Mumia flava: one gene and its partner. The protein of the gene in region 2 interacts with the protein of the main gene of each other region in a pairwise test. Links are inferred from orthologs where the notes say so. Each region holds a gene or a part of one and is shown on either strand. Other genes may lie near its edges.

The links.
Region 1: the proteins of aceE (region 2) and nth interact in binary tests that used the Escherichia coli proteins (3 or more experiments, as listed by UniProt). The link is inferred for Mumia flava from one-to-one orthologs.

What each region holds. Positions count from the first base shown.
Region 1 is NZ_PGEZ01000001.1:1,685,006-1,693,499, reverse strand. What follows is about bases 3,429-6,296. They hold nth (endonuclease III), read left to right. Parts: upstream 3,429-4,408; coding sequence 4,409-5,185; downstream 5,186-6,296. Other genes in these bases: CLV56_RS08010 (NUDIX hydrolase), read left to right, coding at 5,844-6,296; CLV56_RS08015 (TlpA family protein disulfide reductase), read left to right, coding at 5,182-5,814; CLV56_RS08025 (Crp/Fnr family transcriptional regulator), read right to left, coding at 3,571-4,248. Outside these bases: ATPase BagA, read right to left, coding at 1-842; Sp36 family protein, read left to right, coding at 879-1,040; CLV56_RS08040 (RidA family protein), read left to right, coding at 1,040-1,501; CLV56_RS08035 (NUDIX hydrolase), read left to right, coding at 1,560-2,372; CLV56_RS08030 (MBL fold metallo-hydrolase), read left to right, coding at 2,369-3,178; more of CLV56_RS08010, read left to right, coding at 6,297-6,575; CLV56_RS08005 (MarP family serine protease), read left to right, coding at 6,572-7,747; CLV56_RS08000 (hypothetical protein), read left to right, coding at 7,847-8,299; CLV56_RS07995 (hypothetical protein), read left to right, coding at 8,320-8,494. UniProt on the Escherichia coli protein: DNA repair enzyme that has both DNA N-glycosylase activity and AP-lyase activity. The DNA N-glycosylase activity releases various damaged pyrimidines from DNA by cleaving the N-glycosidic bond, leaving an AP (apurinic/apyrimidinic) site.
Region 2 is NZ_PGEZ01000002.1:504,801-513,788, reverse strand. Bases 3,316-6,677 are described here. They hold aceE (pyruvate dehydrogenase (acetyl-transferring), homodimeric type), read right to left. Parts: upstream 6,279-6,677; coding sequence 3,516-6,278; downstream 3,316-3,515. Other genes in these bases: CLV56_RS16490 (DUF3052 domain-containing protein), read left to right, coding at 6,548-6,677; CLV56_RS16500 (phosphatase PAP2 family protein), read right to left, coding at 3,316-3,443. Also shown: CLV56_RS16510 (PucR family transcriptional regulator), read right to left, coding at 1-1,165; CLV56_RS16505 (alpha/beta fold hydrolase), read left to right, coding at 1,248-2,213; more of CLV56_RS16500, read right to left, coding at 2,259-3,315; more of CLV56_RS16490, read left to right, coding at 6,678-6,967; CLV56_RS16485 (AMP-binding protein), read left to right, coding at 7,065-8,705; CLV56_RS16480 (peroxiredoxin), read left to right, coding at 8,702-8,988. UniProt on the Escherichia coli protein: Component of the pyruvate dehydrogenase (PDH) complex, that catalyzes the overall conversion of pyruvate to acetyl-CoA and CO(2).

The DNA of each region.
Region 1 (8,494 bases), on a different replicon or contig from region 2:
TGGAGCCGCATCCGCTCGATCCGTTCGCGGCCCTCGTCCAGCAGCGCCTGGGCCTGTCCGCCGTCGAGGTCGAGACCGGCGCTCCGCAGCGTCCGGCGTACGCTCGCCGCGGTCAGGCCGCCGTTGCTGATCCGCTCGATCTCGTCGTCGTCGAAGACCGCGGGATGCACCTGGTTCACGATCAGGGTGCCGATCCGCAGCTCGGCCGCGGTCAGCTCGTCCACGGCGTCCAGCGTCTCCTGCACCGGCATCTCCTCCAGCAAGGTGACGAGGTGGACCCGCGTCCGGCGCGAGCGCATCAGCGTCATGATCGAGTCCGCCTGGCGATGGATCGGCCCGACCTTCGCGAGGCCCGCCACCTCCGCGTTGACGTTGAGGAACCGCGCGATCCGCCCCGTCGGCGGAGCGTCCAGCACGACGGCGTCGTAGACCGGGTCGCCGTCGTCGTCGCGCCGGCGCACCGCCTCGTACACCTTGCCGGTGAGCAGCACGTCGCGGACGCCGGGCGCGATCGTGGTCGCGAAGTCGATCACGCCGAAGCGGTCCAGCGCCTTGCCGGCACGCCCGAGGCGGTAGAACATCGCGAGGTACTCGAGCAGCGCCTCCTCCGCGTCGATCGCCAGCGCGTACACGGCGCCGTCGTCGAGCGCCGCGACCTGACGCTCCTCGTACGGAAGGGGCGCGACGTCGAAGATCTGAGCGATGCCCTGGCGTCCCTCCACCTCGCAGAGCAGCACCTTGCACCCCTGTGCGGCCAGGCCGACGGCGAGCGCGGCCGCGACGGTGCTCTTGCCCGTCCCGCCCTTGCCCGTCACGACGTGCATCCGGGTCTGCCCAGCCACGAACCCGAGCGTACGGGGTCGGGATACAGTCGACCCATGACCCAGTGGGAGTACCTGACGGCACCGGTCCTCGTGCACTCGACGAAGGCGATCCTCGACAACTTCGGCCGCGACGGCTGGGAGCTCGTGCAGATCGTGCCCGGGATGAACCCGGAGAACCTCGTCGCGTACTTCAAGCGCCCGATCCAGGACTCGTGATGCCGGCGCCGAGCGAGCGTCTCGCCGGGCTCGGCCTCGAGCTGCCCGACGTCGTCCCGCCGGTCGCCGCCTACCAGCCGGCCGTACGGACGGGCTCGTACGTCTACACCGCGGGCCAGCTGCCGATCCGCGACGGCGACCTGATCACGACCGGCAAGGTCGGGGCGGACGTCACCGTGGAGGAGGCAGCCGCGTGCGCCCGGCAGTGCGCCCTGAACGCTCTCGCGGCCGCCGCGTCGCAGTCCGGCGGGCTGGACCGGATCGCACGGATCGTGAAGGCCGTCGTGTTCGTGGCGAGCACCCCCGACTTCACGGGGCAGCCCGTGGTCGCCAACGGCGCCAGCGAGCTGCTCGGCGAGGTGTTCGACGACGCGGGCCTGCACGCCCGCAGCGCGGTGGGTGTCACCGTGCTGCCGCTCGACGCTCCGGTCGAGGTCGAGCTGGTGGTGGAGGTCGGCTGAGCCTCGAGGCCGGCCGAGCGTCGGTGCCGGTCGATGGGATAGACCTAGGGGCATGACGATGCGCGTCCCCCTGCCCACGTCCCTGCTCGAGCACGTCGGCCGTGACGTCGAGTCCGCCGCGCCCGCGCGCGACGCGGCGACCGTCGTCCTGCTCCGCGACGGGACCGACGGCGTCGAGGCGTACCTCCTGCGTCGGCAGCAGTCGATGCGCTTCGCCGCGGGGATGTACGTGTTTCCCGGAGGCGCGGTCGATCCGCGCGACTCCGACGCCGATCTCGCGTGGGCCGGGCCGGCGCCGGCGATCTGGGCGGAGCGCTTCGGCTGCTCCGAGGAGCTCGCGCGCGCCCTGGTCTGCGCGGCCGTCCGGGAGACGTTCGAGGAGGCGGGCGTGCTCCTCGCGGGCCCCGACGCCGGCTCCGTCGTCGACGACGCGAGCGCCCCCGACTGGCAAGCCGACCGGGCCGCGCTCGAGGCCCACGACATCTCGCTCGCGGAGGTGCTGACCCGGCGCTCGCTCGTCCTGCGGACGGACCTGCTGGCCGCGTGGACCCACTGGATCACGCCGACGTTCGAGCCGCGCCGCTTCGACACGCGGTTCTTCGTGGCGGTGCTTCCCGAGGGCCAACGCGTCGGCACGCTGCCCGGCGAGGCCGACCACGCCTCCTGGATGCCTCTGGGTGCGGCGCTCGCCTCGGTCGACGCCGGTGAGATGGGGATGCTTCCGCCGACCGCCGTGACGTGTCGCGACCTCGCGGGACTGGAGCACGCCGCCGAGGCGCTGACCGCCGCGGCCGACCGTACGATCGCTCCCGTCGTCCCGCGCCTCGTCGTGATCGACGGAAACCCCTACCTGGAGACGGAGCTGCCATGACTCCCCAGACCGCCGTCGCGTCGCACGGGACGCCGTCGCCGTGGGCAACGTTCGTACGCGAGGACAACCCGGGGCTGATGACGCTCGACGGGACCAACACCTGGGTGCTGCGACGGCCGGACGCACCCCCGGGGGCGCTGGCGGTCGTCGTCGACCCCGGCGAGCTCGACGAGGAGCACCTCGGGCGCGTGCTGTCGGTCGCGGCGCCGGTCGGACTCGTCCTGCTCACGCACCACCACCACGACCACACCGAGGGTGCCGAGCGCTTCGCCGAGCTGTCCGGTGCACCGGTGCGCGCTGTCGACCCGGCGCTGTGCCGCGGCGGCGGGGAGACCCTGACCGACGGCGAGACGGTGGAGGTGGACGGAGTCCGGCTCGAGGTGCTGGCCACCCCGGGCCACACCCGCGACTCCGTCTCGTTCCTGCTGCGCGACGACGCGTCCCTGCTGACCGGAGACACCGTCCTCGGACGCGGAACCACCGTGGTCGCCCACCCGGACGGCGCGCTGGGCCCGTACCTCGCCTCGCTGGCCGCGCTCCGCGCCGTGGTCGACACCCTCGGTGGGCCGGTCCGGCTGCTGCCGGGCCACGGACCGGTGCAGCCCGACGCCGGCGCCGTGCTGGACGCGTACGTCACGCACCGCGCCGAGCGTCTCGATCAGGTCCGCGCCGCGCTCGACGACGGCGCCCAGAGCGTGGAGGACGTGGTCAGGATCGTGTACGCCGACGTGGACGAAGCACTCTGGCCGGCGGCGTCGCGCTCCGTGGCCGCGCAGCTCGACTACCTGCGGGGCGACGAGCAGTAGCGCCGCGCAGTCTGCCCAGCCCACTGGGGAGACCCCCACCGGGCGCGGGAAACCATCAGGGCCTGGTGCGCAACTCCCCAGCCAGCTGGGGAGACCCCCACCTGGCGCGGGAAACCATCAGGGCCTGGTGCGCAACTCCCCAGCCAGCTGGGGAGACCCCCACCTGGCGCGGGAAACCATCAGGGCCCAGTGCGCAACTCCCCAGCCAACTGGGGAGACCCCCACCTGGCGCGGGAAACCATCAGGGCCCAGTGCGCAACTCCCCAGCCGGCTGGGCAGACTGTCACCCCCAGCCAACTGGGCAGACCGTCACCCGTCAGCTGCAGGGGCAGGGACAGCCCGTCACCCGCAGGGGCCTGCGGACCGGACGTCCGCGTCGGCGTGGCGGCGCCTCAGCGGGCGCGCTTGGAGAGGCGGTCCGGCTCGATGATGACGACCGAGCGGGGCTCGAGGCGCAGCCAGCCGCGCATGGCGAAGTCGGCGAGCGCCTTGTTCACCGTCTCGCGCGAGGCGCCGACGAGCTGGGCCAGCTCCTCCTGCGTCAGGTCGTGGTGCACGTGGATGCCGTCGTCGGCCTTGCGCCCGAAACGGTTCGAGAGGTCCATGAGCGCCTTCGCGACGCGCCCGGGGACGTCGGAGAACACCAGGTCGGCGACCACGTCGTTGGTCCGGCGCAGCCGCGAGGCGAGCTGGCCGAGCAGCGCGCGGGAGACGTTCGGGTGCTCCTCGAGCCACTTCGTCAGCTCGTCGTGGCCGAGGCTCTCGAGCTCGCACTCGGTGACGGCGGTGGCCGTCGCGGAGCGCGGACCCGGGTCGAACAGCGACAGCTCGCCGAACATCTGGCCGGGCCCGAGGATCGCGAGGAGGTTCTCGCGGCCGTCGGCGGAGCTGCGGCCGAGCTTGATCTTGCCGTCGGTCACGATGTAGAGACGGTCGCCCTCGTCCCCCTCGTGGAACAGCACCTCGCTGCGGCGGAGGTGGCCCGAGGTCATCTTCGAGCCCAGCGACTCCGCGGCCTCGTCGTCCAGCCCCGAGAAGAGCGGCGCCTGGCGCAGTACGTCGTTGTCCACGAGATCTCCTTGTCCCCGACGGAACGGCCGTCGTCCGACGGATGCAGTCATCCGTACGTCAGTGTCCCCCATTGTGTCAAAGGATCGCCAGCATGGCGCCGCTGCGCGTGGCGACCTCGCCGCGATGCTGGACGTCGGCGCTCCTGCGTAGGCTGGCAACGTGCCGAAGCCCGCCCCCGCCGCGCGCCGCCCAGCGAAGAAGCAGCCCGCGAAGAAGAAGCTGCCCGAGGTCCCCGATCCGCCGACCTCGCTGGTCCGCCGGGCACGCAAGATCGACAGGGTCCTGGCCGAGACCTACCCTGACGCCACGATCGAGCTCGACTTCGACGACCCGTTCCAGCTGCTGGTCGTCACGGTGCTCTCGGCGCAGACCACCGACCGCAGGGTCAACGGCGTGCGTCCGACGTTGTTCGGGCGGTTCCCCGACGCGCGTGCGCTCGCGGAGGCGGACCAGAGCGAGGTCGAGGAGATCATCAAGCCGACCGGCTTCTTCCGCGCGAAGGCCGAGCGGATCATCGCGCTGGCGACTGCCCTGGTGGACGACTTCGGGGGCGAGGTCCCGCCGCGGATGGACGACCTCGTGACGCTGCCCGGTGTCGGGCGCAAGACCGCCAACGTCGTGCTCGGCAACGGCTTCGGCATCCCGGGCTTCCCGGTCGACACCCATGTCCAGCGGCTGTCGCGCCGGCTCGACCTGCTCGACGCGACCACGGCGAAGGATCCCGTACGGGCCGAGATGGCCCTCAACCGTCTGGTCGCGAAGAAGGACTGGACCGCGGCGTCGCAGCACCTGATCTGGCACGGCCGGCGCTGCTGCCACGCGACGAAGCCTGCCTGCGGAGCCTGCTCGATCGCCCGGTGGTGCCCGTCCTTCGGGGAGGGCCCGACCGACCCGGAGGTCGCGGCCAGGCTCCTGCGGACCGAGGGGCGGGCGTGAGCCGCTCGACCCTCGTCGCGGTGCTGCTCGGCGCCGTGGTCGTCCTCGCGGCGTGTGGCGGCGAGGATCTCAGCCCCGCCGATGCGCCGGAAGCCTCAGGAAGCGCCGCGAGCGTCGACGCGGACGCCGCCGAGCTCGCCGCGGCGAAGGCCGACGCGGGGATCGAGCCCTGCCCGCGGACGAGCAAGCGGGGGGCTGTGCCGGACGGCCTTCCGGCTGTCGTGCTCGAGTGTCTCGGTGGTGGCGCCCCGGTCAACCTCGCCGGCCTCCCGGGCACGCCGACGGTGATCAACCTCTGGGCCAGCTGGTGCGGGCCGTGCCGCGACGAGCTGCCCGAGCTCGCCCGGCTGCACACCGAGGCCGGCGGGCAGGTCGCGGTGCTGGGCGTCGACTACCGCGATCCCGACCCGCTCGGCGCCATTGCCCTGGCGGCCGACAGCGGGGTGACGTACCCGCTGGTCAGCGACCCCGACGAGGCCGTGCGCGACGCGCTCGGCGTGATCGGCCTTCCGCAGACCGTGTTCGTGGACGCGTCGGGCACAATCGTCGCAACGGAGCGCCGTCCGGTCACCGACTACGACGACCTCGTCGGCCTCGTCGACGAGCATCTCGGGGTCGACCTCCGATGAGCGGCACGCGGAGCACGAGAGGACCGTCGATGACCCACGAGCCCGAGCTGGTCGGCCACCAGGCGCTGCCCTCGTGGCTGCGGCCGGTGGCCGAGGCGGGGTCCGCGATCGACAGTCCGCGCTTCCTCTCCCCGTCGATGCCCGAGGCCCCGACGGACGCTCGTCCCGCGGCGGTGCTCCTGCTGTTCGGTGAGGGCGAGGCCGGTCCGGACGTGCTGCTCACCGAGCGCGCGCACACCCTGCGGTCGCACGCAGGCCAGATCGCGTTCCCCGGAGGTGCGACCGACCCGACCGACGCCGGTCCGATCACCACCGCGCTGCGCGAGGCCGAGGAGGAGGTCGGGCTCGACGCCGACGGCGTGGACGTGTTCGCGACGCTGCCGCGGCTCTGGCTCCCCCCGAGCAACTTCGCCGTCACCCCGGTCCTCGGCTGGTGGCGCGACCCGGTCCCGGTCGGACCGGTCGACACCGTCGAGGTGGCGTCGGTGTTCCGCACACCGCTGGACCACCTGATGGATCCACGCAACCGCTTCACCGTCACCCACCCGTCGGGCTTCCGCGGGCCGGGTTTCGACGTCGCTCACGGCCTGACTCTGTGGGGCTTCACGGCGGGTGTGATCGCACGGCTGCTCGCCCGGGCCGGCTGGGAGCGCCCGTGGGACACCGAGCGCCTGCGCCCGTACCCTCAGCCGCGCACGGACCCGGTGATCGAGGAGATGGAGGCCGACGTCGCGCGGTCGCAGCGACGAGGCGACAGGTGAACCTCGTCGACGTCGCGATCCTCCTGGTCGTCGTGGCGTACGCCGCGGTGGGTTACTGGCGCGGCTTCGTCGCCGGGTTCGCCGGTGTCCTCGGGCTGCTCGTGGGCGGGTCCGTCGGGCTGGTCCTGGTCCCGCTTCTCCTCGGCGGGCTCGAGAGCGGGCTGGGTCGCTCGCTGCTGGCGCTCATGGTCGTGCTCGTGCTGGCGTCGTCCGGGCAGGCGATCGGCTCGCACTTCGGGGGAGGTCTCCGCGACCGCCTGACCACTCCCGCAGCCCGGGCTGCGGACGCGGCCGGCGGGGTCGCGCTCAGCGTCGCCGCCGTCCTGGTGCTCTGCTGGGCGCTGGGATACGCCGTGTCCGGGGCGCAGATCCCGGGAGCGTCGTCGTCGGTGCGTGGCTCGAAGATCCTCGCGACGATCGACGGCGTCATGCCGGACCCCGCCCGGGAGGCGCTGCACTCGTTCGACGGGATCGTCGACTCCACGCTCTTCCCGCGTTATCTCGACCCGTTCGCGCCCGAGACGATCGAGCCCGCGGCCGCGCCCGACCCCGAGGTGCTGAAGCAGCCCGGGGTCCGCAAGGCCCGGCGCAGCGTCGCCCGGATCACCGGGCAGTCGTCCTGCGACCGGATGCTCGAAGGCTCCGGCTTCGTCTTCGCCTCCGACCGGGTGATGACGAACGCCCACGTCGTCGCCGGCGTCACCCAGCCGTACGTGACGGTGCGGGGCCAGGAGTACGAGGCGACGACCGTGGTCTACGACCCCGATCTCGACGTCGCGGTCCTCCGGGTGATCGGGTTGCGGGCTCGGCCGCTGGCCTTCGACCCGTCCGGGGCGCCGGGAGACGACGCCGCCGTGCTCGGGTTCCCCGAGAACGGCCCGTTCGACGCGCGCGCGGCACGGATCCGTTCCGAGCAGCGTCTGCGCAGCCGCGACATCTACGGCGAGCAGCGGGCGACCCGTGAGGTCTTCTCGCTGAGGAGCCTCGTACGTCCGGGCAACTCCGGCGGGCCCGTGATCTCGTCGCAGGGGCGCGTCTACGGGGTGGTCTTCGCTGCGTCGGTGGAGGACTCCTCCACCGGGTACGCGCTGACCGCCGACCAGGTCGCGGAGGCCGCCGAGGACGGCCGGACCGCCATGCGCCCGGTCTCGACCGGTGCGTGCGCGCGGTAGCCCTCACCGGGGCCGGGTGACGGCGGCGCGAGTGGGGTCGGGGACACTAGGGTGCGCACAACGGACGCGCGTGCTGACGACCCGAGGCGAAGGACGACGATGAGGACCCTGGTGGCTCTCCTGCTCACCGTGCTGCTCACCCCTCTCGCCGGCTGCGCGGCCGGCACGTCCGAGGAGGCGAGCGACGCCGCCACGGCGACCGCGCCGGCGACGCGCGGCTCGCTGGGGTCCGACGTCGAGGACGCGGTCGCGGTCGAGGCCGCCGATCGCGTGGTCGGGCTGTGGGCGCGACCGGACCTGCCGCCCGCGCAGTGGGCCGCGGAGCTGCGTCCCCACCTCTCGGTGGTCGCGCAGTCCGCGATGGCCTACGTCGACCCGTCGACGCTGCCCGACACCGAGCCGTCCGGCGAGTCGTTCGTGACCTCCGGGGCCGAGCTGCAGGCGGTGGTGGTGGTGCCGACCGACGCAGGCGACTTCCGGGTGAGCCTCAGCCGCCGCAGCGAGGACTCGAACTGGTCGGCTGATCGGGTCCGAAGCCCCGGCGACTCCTGATCGGCTCTAGTCTCGACCACGTGCGGAGCGTGTGGTCGACCCTGATGGTGCTGGTGGCGCTGACTGCCACGGCGTACGCCGTGCCTGCGGCCTGGTTCGAACGGACCGTCGTGGACGAGGAAGGGTTCGTCGCCCTTGTGTCCCCGCTCTTCGACGACCCGGCCGTCCGCGACGTCGTGGTCGACGACGTCAGCG
Region 2 (8,988 bases):
TGCCCGCCGCGAGGAGGCCCCCCAGCGTCAGAGCGACGCGCAGCGTGTAGGCGCCGCGAGCCGACAGAGGATCCCAGTGGGTGGTCTCGCGGACCTTCCGCAGACGGTAGCGCACCGTGTTGGGGTGCACGAACTGGCGCCGGGCCGCGGCCTCGACCGACGAGCCGGCCTCCAGATAGGCAGCGAGGGTGCCGAGCACGACGGGGTCGTCGGCACGGAGCCGCTCGTACACCTGACCGACGAGCTCGCGACGGGCATGCCCGTCGCCGGCCAGGGCCCGCTCGACGAGCAGCTCGTCGGCGAGCACCGGCCGGGGAGCGTCCGGCCAGCCGCCCGCCGCGCGGTACCCCGCCACCGCGGCGCGCGACGACCGGTGCGCCTGCGCGACCGAGCCGACCGGCGGACCCACCACGACCGGACCGTCGCCGAAGGCCGACGCCACCGCGAGCGCTGCGGCACGCGGCTCGTCGGCGCCGGCCAGCAGCACGACGAGGCGGTCGAGCTGGACGGAGGTGAGTGCGGTCAGCCCGGAGCGCCCGGCGCACGACCGCACCTGCTCGACGACCGTCTCGTCGTCGACCCCGGGAGCCTGCGGGGCCGCGCCCACCACCACGACCACCGGACCGCCCGCGTCCCACCCGAGCACCGCGACCCGGGAGCGGACCAGGTCCTCGGTCTCACCGCGGACGACCGCGTCCACGGCGAGCGCCTCCAGCCTGGCGTCCCACGCTCCGCGCGCCTCCGCCGCGCGTGCGTAGACCTCGGCCGTGGCGAACGCGACCTCCCGCGCGTACTCCGACATCGCGCGAGCCGCCTCGTCCGCCTCCTCCGGACCGAACAGGTCGACGATCCGGCTCTCGATCACCTCGATCGTCGTCCGCACCATCGCCACGGTCCGCTGCAGGCTGACGTCGCGGGTCAGCGTGCGCGGCGCGGCCCCGAAGACCTGCTCGGAGACGTCCAGCGGGCGCCCGGGGGAGCGCAGCCACTGCGAGCACTGGGCGATGCCCGCGTGCGCGATCATCGAGATCCACGAGCGCTGCTCGGCGTCGAGCTCGGAGAACCAGTCGAGCTCGGAGTCCATCCGCGCGATCGCCGCGGTCGTGAGGTCGCCCAGAGAGCGGTCCAGGACGGCCGCGTAGCGTGCTCGTGCGGTCTGGGTCACGTGCCCAGACTAGGGTGCGCGAGGCTCGCCGACCGGTATCGTGACGCCTGAGGACTCGTCCGGGGGGATGAGGAGGGCCGCCATGGAGCGCGCGACCGACCCTGCCCTCGAGACGCGCTGGGTCACCGTCCACGGCCACCGGCGCGCGTACCGTCTCGCGGGCGACGGTCCGGTGCTCCTGCTGCTGCACGGCCTCGGGTGCGACTCCTCGACCTGGCTCCCGGTGATGGGCCGGCTCGCCGAGCGCTACACCGTGCTCGCGCCGGACTTCCTCGGTCACGGCGCGTCCGACAAGCCCCGCGCGGACTACTCGCTCGGTGGGTACGCGAACGGGATGCGTGATCTGCTCGCGTGCCTCGACCTCGACCGCGCGACCGTCGTCGGGCACAGCCTGGGCGGAGGGGTGGCGATGCAGTTCGCCTACCAGTTCCCCAAGCAGACCGAACGGTTGTGCCTGGTCGCACCCGGCGGCCTCGGACCGGAGGTGTCGCCGCTGATCCGGGCCCTCACCCTGCCGGGCGCCGGCGTGGGCCTCGGGCTGCTGTCGGTCCCGCCCGTACGGGCGCCGCTGCGGCGGCTGCTGCGCGGACTGTCGCGCACCGGGATCCCGCACACCCGCGACCTCGACGAGGTCGCCGACGTCTACGCGCAGCTGTGCGACCCGGCGGCGCGGGCGGCGATCCGTGCCGTGACGAGCCACGTGATCGACTGGCGGGGACAGCGGGTCACCATGCACGACCGCGCCTACCTCGCGGAGTCGGTCCCGCTGTGCCTCGTGTGGGGCGCGTGCGACGACGTGATCCCGGCGCGGCACGCCACGCTCGCCCGACGCGAGGCCGGGCCCACGCGGGTCGAGATCTTCCCGCGCTCCGGCCACTTCCCGCACAAGGACGAGCCCGAGCTGTTCGTGGAGGTGCTCAGCTCGTTCGTCGACCAGCAGCCGGCCGTGCGCTACCGCAAGAAGATGTGGCGCTCGGCGCTGCAGGCCCACGGTGCCGTCGTCGAGGACGAGGACGAGGCCGAGGACGCCGCGCCCCAGGCGGGCTGAGCACGGGCCGGCCGGACCGCTGACGCAGGGGTCCGGGCCCGTACGTCAGGTCGTCGCGTCGTCGGTGGTCGCGTCGTCGGTGGTCGCGCCGACCTCGGCGTCGCCGCGCCCGAGCTGTCCGCGGCGGCGACGGTAGCCGCGGTTGCCCGTGACCAGCGCGCCGATCGCGACCGACGCCCAGGCGATCGCCGCACCGCCGAGATCGTCGACGACGTAGTGCCAGCCGAAGTAGATCGTCGCGAGCACCGTGCAGGCGAAGTAGACCCACAGCACGTTCATCAGCCAGCGGTTGAGGCCGATCCGGCGGAAGAACAGGCACGCCGTGAGCACGACCGACACGTGCAGCGACGCGAAGCCGGCGATCCCGTAGATCGCGTCGCTGGACCACGGGTCGTGCCTGACCTCGTACCCGTTGTCCGCGAGGTACTCCTGGAGGCTCGCGACGCCGGAGTCGGCCGGCAGGTCGTAGAACAGCGAGGGGTTGGCGAAGACCGGCCCGAGGGTCGGCAGGAGGTAGTAGCTGGCGACGCCGAGGATCCAGTTCAGGCTCAGCGCCGTCGCGTACCAAGCCCCGAGGGAGAGGTTGCGGTTCAGGACCAGGACCGCGGCGAGCGAGACCGGGACGAGCATGAGGTACGACGTGTAGACCGTCGAGAGCACGAAGCCCGAGGCGCCGGTGCCGAGGAGGTCGTGCAGCAGCAGGCCCGGGTAGTGCCCGAAGAACAGCCAGTGGTCGAGCTTGAGCAGGTCCGCGTCGTAGAGGACGTCCTCGCGGATCACCGGGAGGAAGCTCTTGAGGTTGCGGTAGCAGACGTAGCAGACGTAGAAGCAGATCAGCCCGGTCGCGGCGTGCGCCAGACGCCCCCAGGTCCACTCGGTCCGCACGATCGTCACGGCCCGCGAGAACAGCCCGCGGACGCTGCGGTTCTGGACCAGAGCCTGGACGAGGACGCCGCCGGCGATGAAGAGCACGCCGAGCATCGGCAGCCGGACGTACGCCGGACCGAGGAAGCCCTCCGGGTCCCGCAGCGGGAGGTCCAGCGACGCCGAGGTCGAGATCGTGAAGATCCCGACGAGCACGGAGAAGGCCACGAGGAACGTGTACGGCCAGCGCACCACACGGACCCACGTCGGCGTCATCGCCGCTGCCTCCTTGCTCGCGTCAGCCTCCGGCGTGGCCACGGACGTGCCGACGCTCGGGGCGGACGTCGTGTCGTCGCCAGAACCCATGCGGGCGATTCTAGAGGACGCGGGGGCGCGCCCCGACGTGCCGCCGCGTCCCCCGTGATCATGCGCCGACGCTCAGGCGTCCGCGCCCTCCTGCGGCACGTCCGCCACCGCCTGGGGGTCGTCGAGCTCGAAGCGCTGGTACGCCTCCGCGGCGGTCTCGGGCTTCACCTCGCCGGTCGCGGCCAGCGACTCGAGGACCCCGACCACGATCGACGCGGTGTCGATCTGGAAGAACCGCCGTGCGGCTGCGCGCGTGTCCGCGAAGCCGTAGCCGTCGGCGCCCAGCGACATCCAGTGCCCCGGCACCCAGCGGGCGATCTGGTCCGGCACCGCACGCATGTAGTCGCTGACCGCGACGACCGGGCCCGGCTGGTCCGACAGGGTCCGGGTGACGTACGGCACCCTCGGCTCGCTCCCCGGCGCGTTGAGGTTCTCGCGCGCGACCTCGTCGGCCTCGCGCGCCAGCTCGTTCCACGACGTGACGGACCACACGTCGACCGCCACGCCGTACTCGTCGGCGAGGATCTGCTGCGCCTCGACCGCCCACGGCATCGCGACACCGGAGGCGAGCACCTGAGCGCGGGGCGCGTCGGCGGCCGCCTCGCCGGCCGCGCGGTAGCGGTACATCCCCTTCAGGAGACCGTCCACGTCGAGACCCTCGGGCTCGGCCGGCTGCACGATCGGCTCGTTGTAGACCGTCAGGTAGTAGAAGACGTCCTCGCCGTGCGGGTGCTCCTCGGTCGAGCCGTACATCCGCCGCATGCCGTCGGCGACGATGTGGCTGATCTCGAAGCCGTACGCGGGGTCGTAGTGCACCGCCGCCGGGTTCGTCCGTGCGAGCAGCGGCGAGTGGCCGTCGGCGTGCTGCAGCCCCTCGCCGGTCAGGGTCGTGCGCCCGGCGGTGGCACCGACGAGGAACCCGCGCCCGAGCTGGTCGCCGAGCGCCCACAGCCAGTCGCCGGTGCGCTGGAAGCCGAACATCGAGTAGAAGATGTAGACCGGGATCATCGGCTCGCCGTGCGTGGCGTACGCGGTGCCGGCGGCGGTCATCGACGCGACCGCCCCGGCCTCGCTGATGCCTTCGTGCAGGAGCTGGCCGGAGTCCGACTCCTTGTAGGCCAGCAGGATCTTGCGGTCCACCGACTCGTAGGACTGGCCGTGCGGGTTGTAGACCTTCGCCGTCGGGAACATCGAGTCCATCCCGAACGTGCGGAACTCGTCCGGCGCGATCGGCACGACCCGCTTGCCGATCGACTTGTCGCGCATCAGGTTGCGCAGCAGGCGGACGAACGCCATCGTCGTCGCGATCGGCTGGTTGCCCGAGCCGCCGCGCAGCTCCTCGTACGCCTTGTCACCGGGCAGCTCGACCGAGGTCGGCGCGACCCGCCGGCGGGGGATCGACCCGCCGAGCTGGCGGCGCCGCTCCTTCATGTACTGGATCTCGTCGGAGTCCGCGCCCGGGTGGTAGAACGGCGGCAGGTCGTTGTCGTCGATCGCGGCGTCGCTGATCGGCAGGTGCAGCCGGTCGCGGAAGACCTTGAGGTCGTTCTTCGTCAGCTTCTTCATCTGGTGGGTCGCGTTGCGGCCCTCCAGCGCGTCGATCGTCCAGCCCTTGATGGTCTGGGCGAGGATCACCGTCGGCTGCCCGGTGTGCTCGGTCGCGGCCTTGAACGCGCCGTACACCTTGCGGTAGTCGTGGCCGCCGCGCGGCAGGCGCGCGATCTGGTCGTCGCTGAGGTGGTCGACCATCTTGAGCAGCCGCGGGTCCGCACCGAAGAAGTGCTGCCGGGTGTAGGAGCCCTCCTCGATCGAGTACGTCTGGAACTGGCCGTCCGGCGTGCGGTTCATCTGGTTGACCAGGACGCCGTCGACGTCGCGGGCGAGCAGGTCGTCCCACTCGCGGCCCCAGATCACCTTGATGACGTTCCAGCCGGCGCCGCGGAAGTACGACTCCAGCTCCTGGATGACCTTGCCGTTGCCGCGGACCGGCCCGTCGAGCTGCTGGAGGTTGCAGTTGATCACGAACGTGAGGTTGTCGAGCTCCTCGCGGGCGGCGAGGCCGATCGCGCCGAGCGACTCGGGCTCGCCCATCTCGCCGTCGCCGAGGAAGGCCCAGACGTGCTGGTTGCTCGTGTCCTTGATGCCGCGGTTGTGCAGGTAGCGGTTGAACCGGGCCTGGTAGATGGAGTTCAGGGCCCCGATGCCCATCGAGACCGTGGGGAACTCCCAGAAGTCCGGCATCAGGCGCGGGTGCGGGTAGGACGACAGGCCCTGCCCGGGGCCGTGCGAGACCTCCTGGCGGAACCGGTCGAGCTGGTCCTCCTCCAGGCGGCCCTCGAGGAACGCGCGAGCGTAGATGCCCGGCGACGCGTGCCCCTGGATGTAGATCTGGTCGCCGCCGTCGTCGGCGTCCTTGCCCCGGAAGAAGTGGTTGAAGCCGACCTCGTACAGGCTGGCGGCCGACTGGTACGTCGCGATGTGCCCGCCGACCCCGAGACCGGGGCGGTTCGCGCGCGAGACCATCACGGCGGCGTTCCAGCGGATGTAGGCGCGGATGCGACGCTCGACGTCCTCGTCCCCGGGGAACCACGGCTCGCGCTCGGGCGGGATGGAGTTGATGTAGTCGGTGCTCGTCAGCGCGGGGACGCCGACCTGGCGCTCGCGGGCCCGCTCGAGCAGTCGCAGCATCACGTACCGGGCGCGGCCTCGGCCCCGGCTGCCGACCATCTCGTCGAACGACTCGAGCCACTCGGTCGTCTCGTCGGGATCGATGTCGGGCAGCTGCGAGGGGAGACCCTCGTGGATGACGGGGGGCCGCTCCGATGACTGGGCCACGATGAAGCCTTCTTTCGTCGGGATCGCGTGCAGGGGTGCGCACGTACGAACAGGACCGGCGTGGTGGGCCGATCACGTTCCATCTTGGCACCCACCCTTCCTACCCGCGAGTAGGCGATCGGTCGTCTCGCGACGTGGTCGGGTCAGGTAACGATCACGGGCGCCGGACTGCCCCGACGGGTGCATTGGCGCTAGTGTGTGGCGCCTAGGCAGCACGTAGGCGAGCCTGGGAGCACCGACACACGCACGGAAGAATCAGGGAGGCATCGGTGAGCGCGACCGCGAAGGACGCGGACCGCCCAGGACTGGGCGAGCGGCTCGGGTTCGGGCCCGACATGGTCGTCCAGGAGCTGGGCTGGGACGAGGACGCCGACGACACCCTTCGCGAGGCGATCGAGGACCGGATCGGCAGCGAGATGGTCGACGGCGAGTCCGGCGAGGTGGTCGACGGCGTCGTGCTGTGGTGGCGAGACGGTGACGGCGACCTGGTCGACGCCCTCGTCGACTCCCTCCAGGACCTCGCCGACGGGGGCAACGTCTGGCTGCTGACCCCCAAGGTCGGCCGGCCCGGCTACGTCGACAACGCCGACATCGCCGAGGCGGCACCGATCGCCGGGCTGTCGACGACGACGACCGCGACGGCCGGCGACGACTGGAGCGCGACGAAGCTGTCCACGCACCGGCGCTGACGCGTCGGGCGACGGATTCTCGGGTCGTGCTGTCCCTCATGGTGTCACTCGTGGTTACGATGCTGGGCATCGACCGCACCCGACTTCGAGGGCTGACATGACCAACGAACTGCACGGGCCCGGCACCCACGCCGTCGGCGTCGCCGGACGCAGCGCCGCCTCCCTGCTCGCGACCGGGCTCGTCCGCCCGTACGGCCCGGTGACGCTGGCGCGGATCGGCAAGGCGCTCGTGACCTGGGGCACCGGGCCCGCCGGCGGGTACGCCTCGCTCGCCGCCCGCAACGACCACGGGATCGCCCTGCACGACGAGCGGGGGTCGATGACCTTCGGCGAGGTCCATCGCCAGGCGAACGCTCTGGCGCACGGGCTCGCAGCCCGCGGCGTCGGCGCGGGCGACGCCGTCGCGCTGATGGCGCGCAACCACCGCTGGTTCGTCGTCGCGGCGGTCGCGATCGGGCGCCTCGGCGCCGACGTGCTCTACCTGAACACCGCGTTCTCCGGACCGCAGACCGTCGAGCTGCTCGAGCGGGAGAAGCCCCGGGCGGTGATCTACGACGAGGAGTTCGGCGCCGTGGTCGACGCGGTCCCGGCCGACGTCGCGCGGATCGTGGCCTGGGAGGAGACCGCCGACGTCGACGGCGCCGACGCGACCGTCGCCGAGCTGGTCGCGTCCGGGGACGACACGGAGCCGGGCAAGCCGGCACGCGAAGGGCGCTCCGTGATCCTCACGTCCGGCACGACGGGCACGCCGAAGGGCGCGAACCGCGGGTCCGGCTCCATCGGCGCCGGGGCCGCGCTGCTGTCGCGCCTCCCGCTCCGGTTCGGGATGCGCACGCACATCGCCGCGCCGATGTTCCACACCTGGGGCTGGGCCCACCTCAACCTGTCGATGCTGCTCGGTTCCACGCTGGTGCTGCGGCGACGCTTCGACCCGCGCGACTTCCTGAGGACGCTCGCCGAGCAGCGGTGCGACGCCGCGATCGTGGTCCCGGTGATGATCCAGCGCGCGATGGAGCTGCCCGACGAGGAGCTGGCCCGCTACGACCTCAGCGCCCTGCGCGTCGTCGGCGCCAGCGGGTCCGCGCTCCCGGGCGACCTGGCGATCGCCTGGATGGACCGGTTCGGCGACAACCTCTACAACACCTACGGCTCGACCGAGTGCGCGTGGGCCACGATCGCGCAGCCGGCCGACATGCGGGCGCACCCGGGCACCGCGGGCGCGCCGCCGATCGGCACGACGGTCGCGCTGCTCGACGACGACGGCCGGCCGTCCGTCGGCTCCACGGGGCGGGTCTTCGTCAGCAACGCCGCGCAGTTCGAGGGCTACACGAACGGCGAGACGAAGGAGCAGCGGTCCGGACTGATGGCGACCGGCGACGTCGGCACGATCCGCGACGGGCTGCTCTTCGTCGAGGGGCGTGACGACGAGATGATCGTGTCCGGCGGGGAGAACGTGTACCCGCAGGAGGTCGAGGACTGCCTGGCGCGCCACCCCGCCGTGCTGGAGGTCGCCGCCGTCGGCGTGGACGACGAGCAGTTCGGTCAGCGCCTGGTCGCCTGGGTGGCGACGCGTCCGGACGCGTCGGTCTCCGAGGAACAGCTCCAGGAGCACGTCCGCACCCACCTCGCGCGGTACAAGGTGCCGCGCGCCGTAGTCTTCGTCGAAGAGCTGCCGCGCAACGCGACCGGCAAGGTCCTCAAGCGCCACCTGCGACACGACGAGAGCGAGAGCGAATGACCATCGAGATCGGCACCCCCGCCCCCGACTTCACCCTCAAGAACCAGCACGGCGAGTCCGTCTCGCTCGACAAGCTGCGTGCCGAGCAGCCGGTGCTGCTGGTGTTCTACCCGTTCGCCTTCAGCGGGATCTGCACCGGCGAGCTGTGCGAGATCCGCGACAACCTCGCGGCGTTCAACGATCTCGGTGCCCAGGTCGTGGCGATCTCGTGCGACCCGATGTTCGCGCTGCGCGCGTTCGCCGACGCCGACGGCCTCGAGTTCTCGCTGCTCAGCGACTTCTG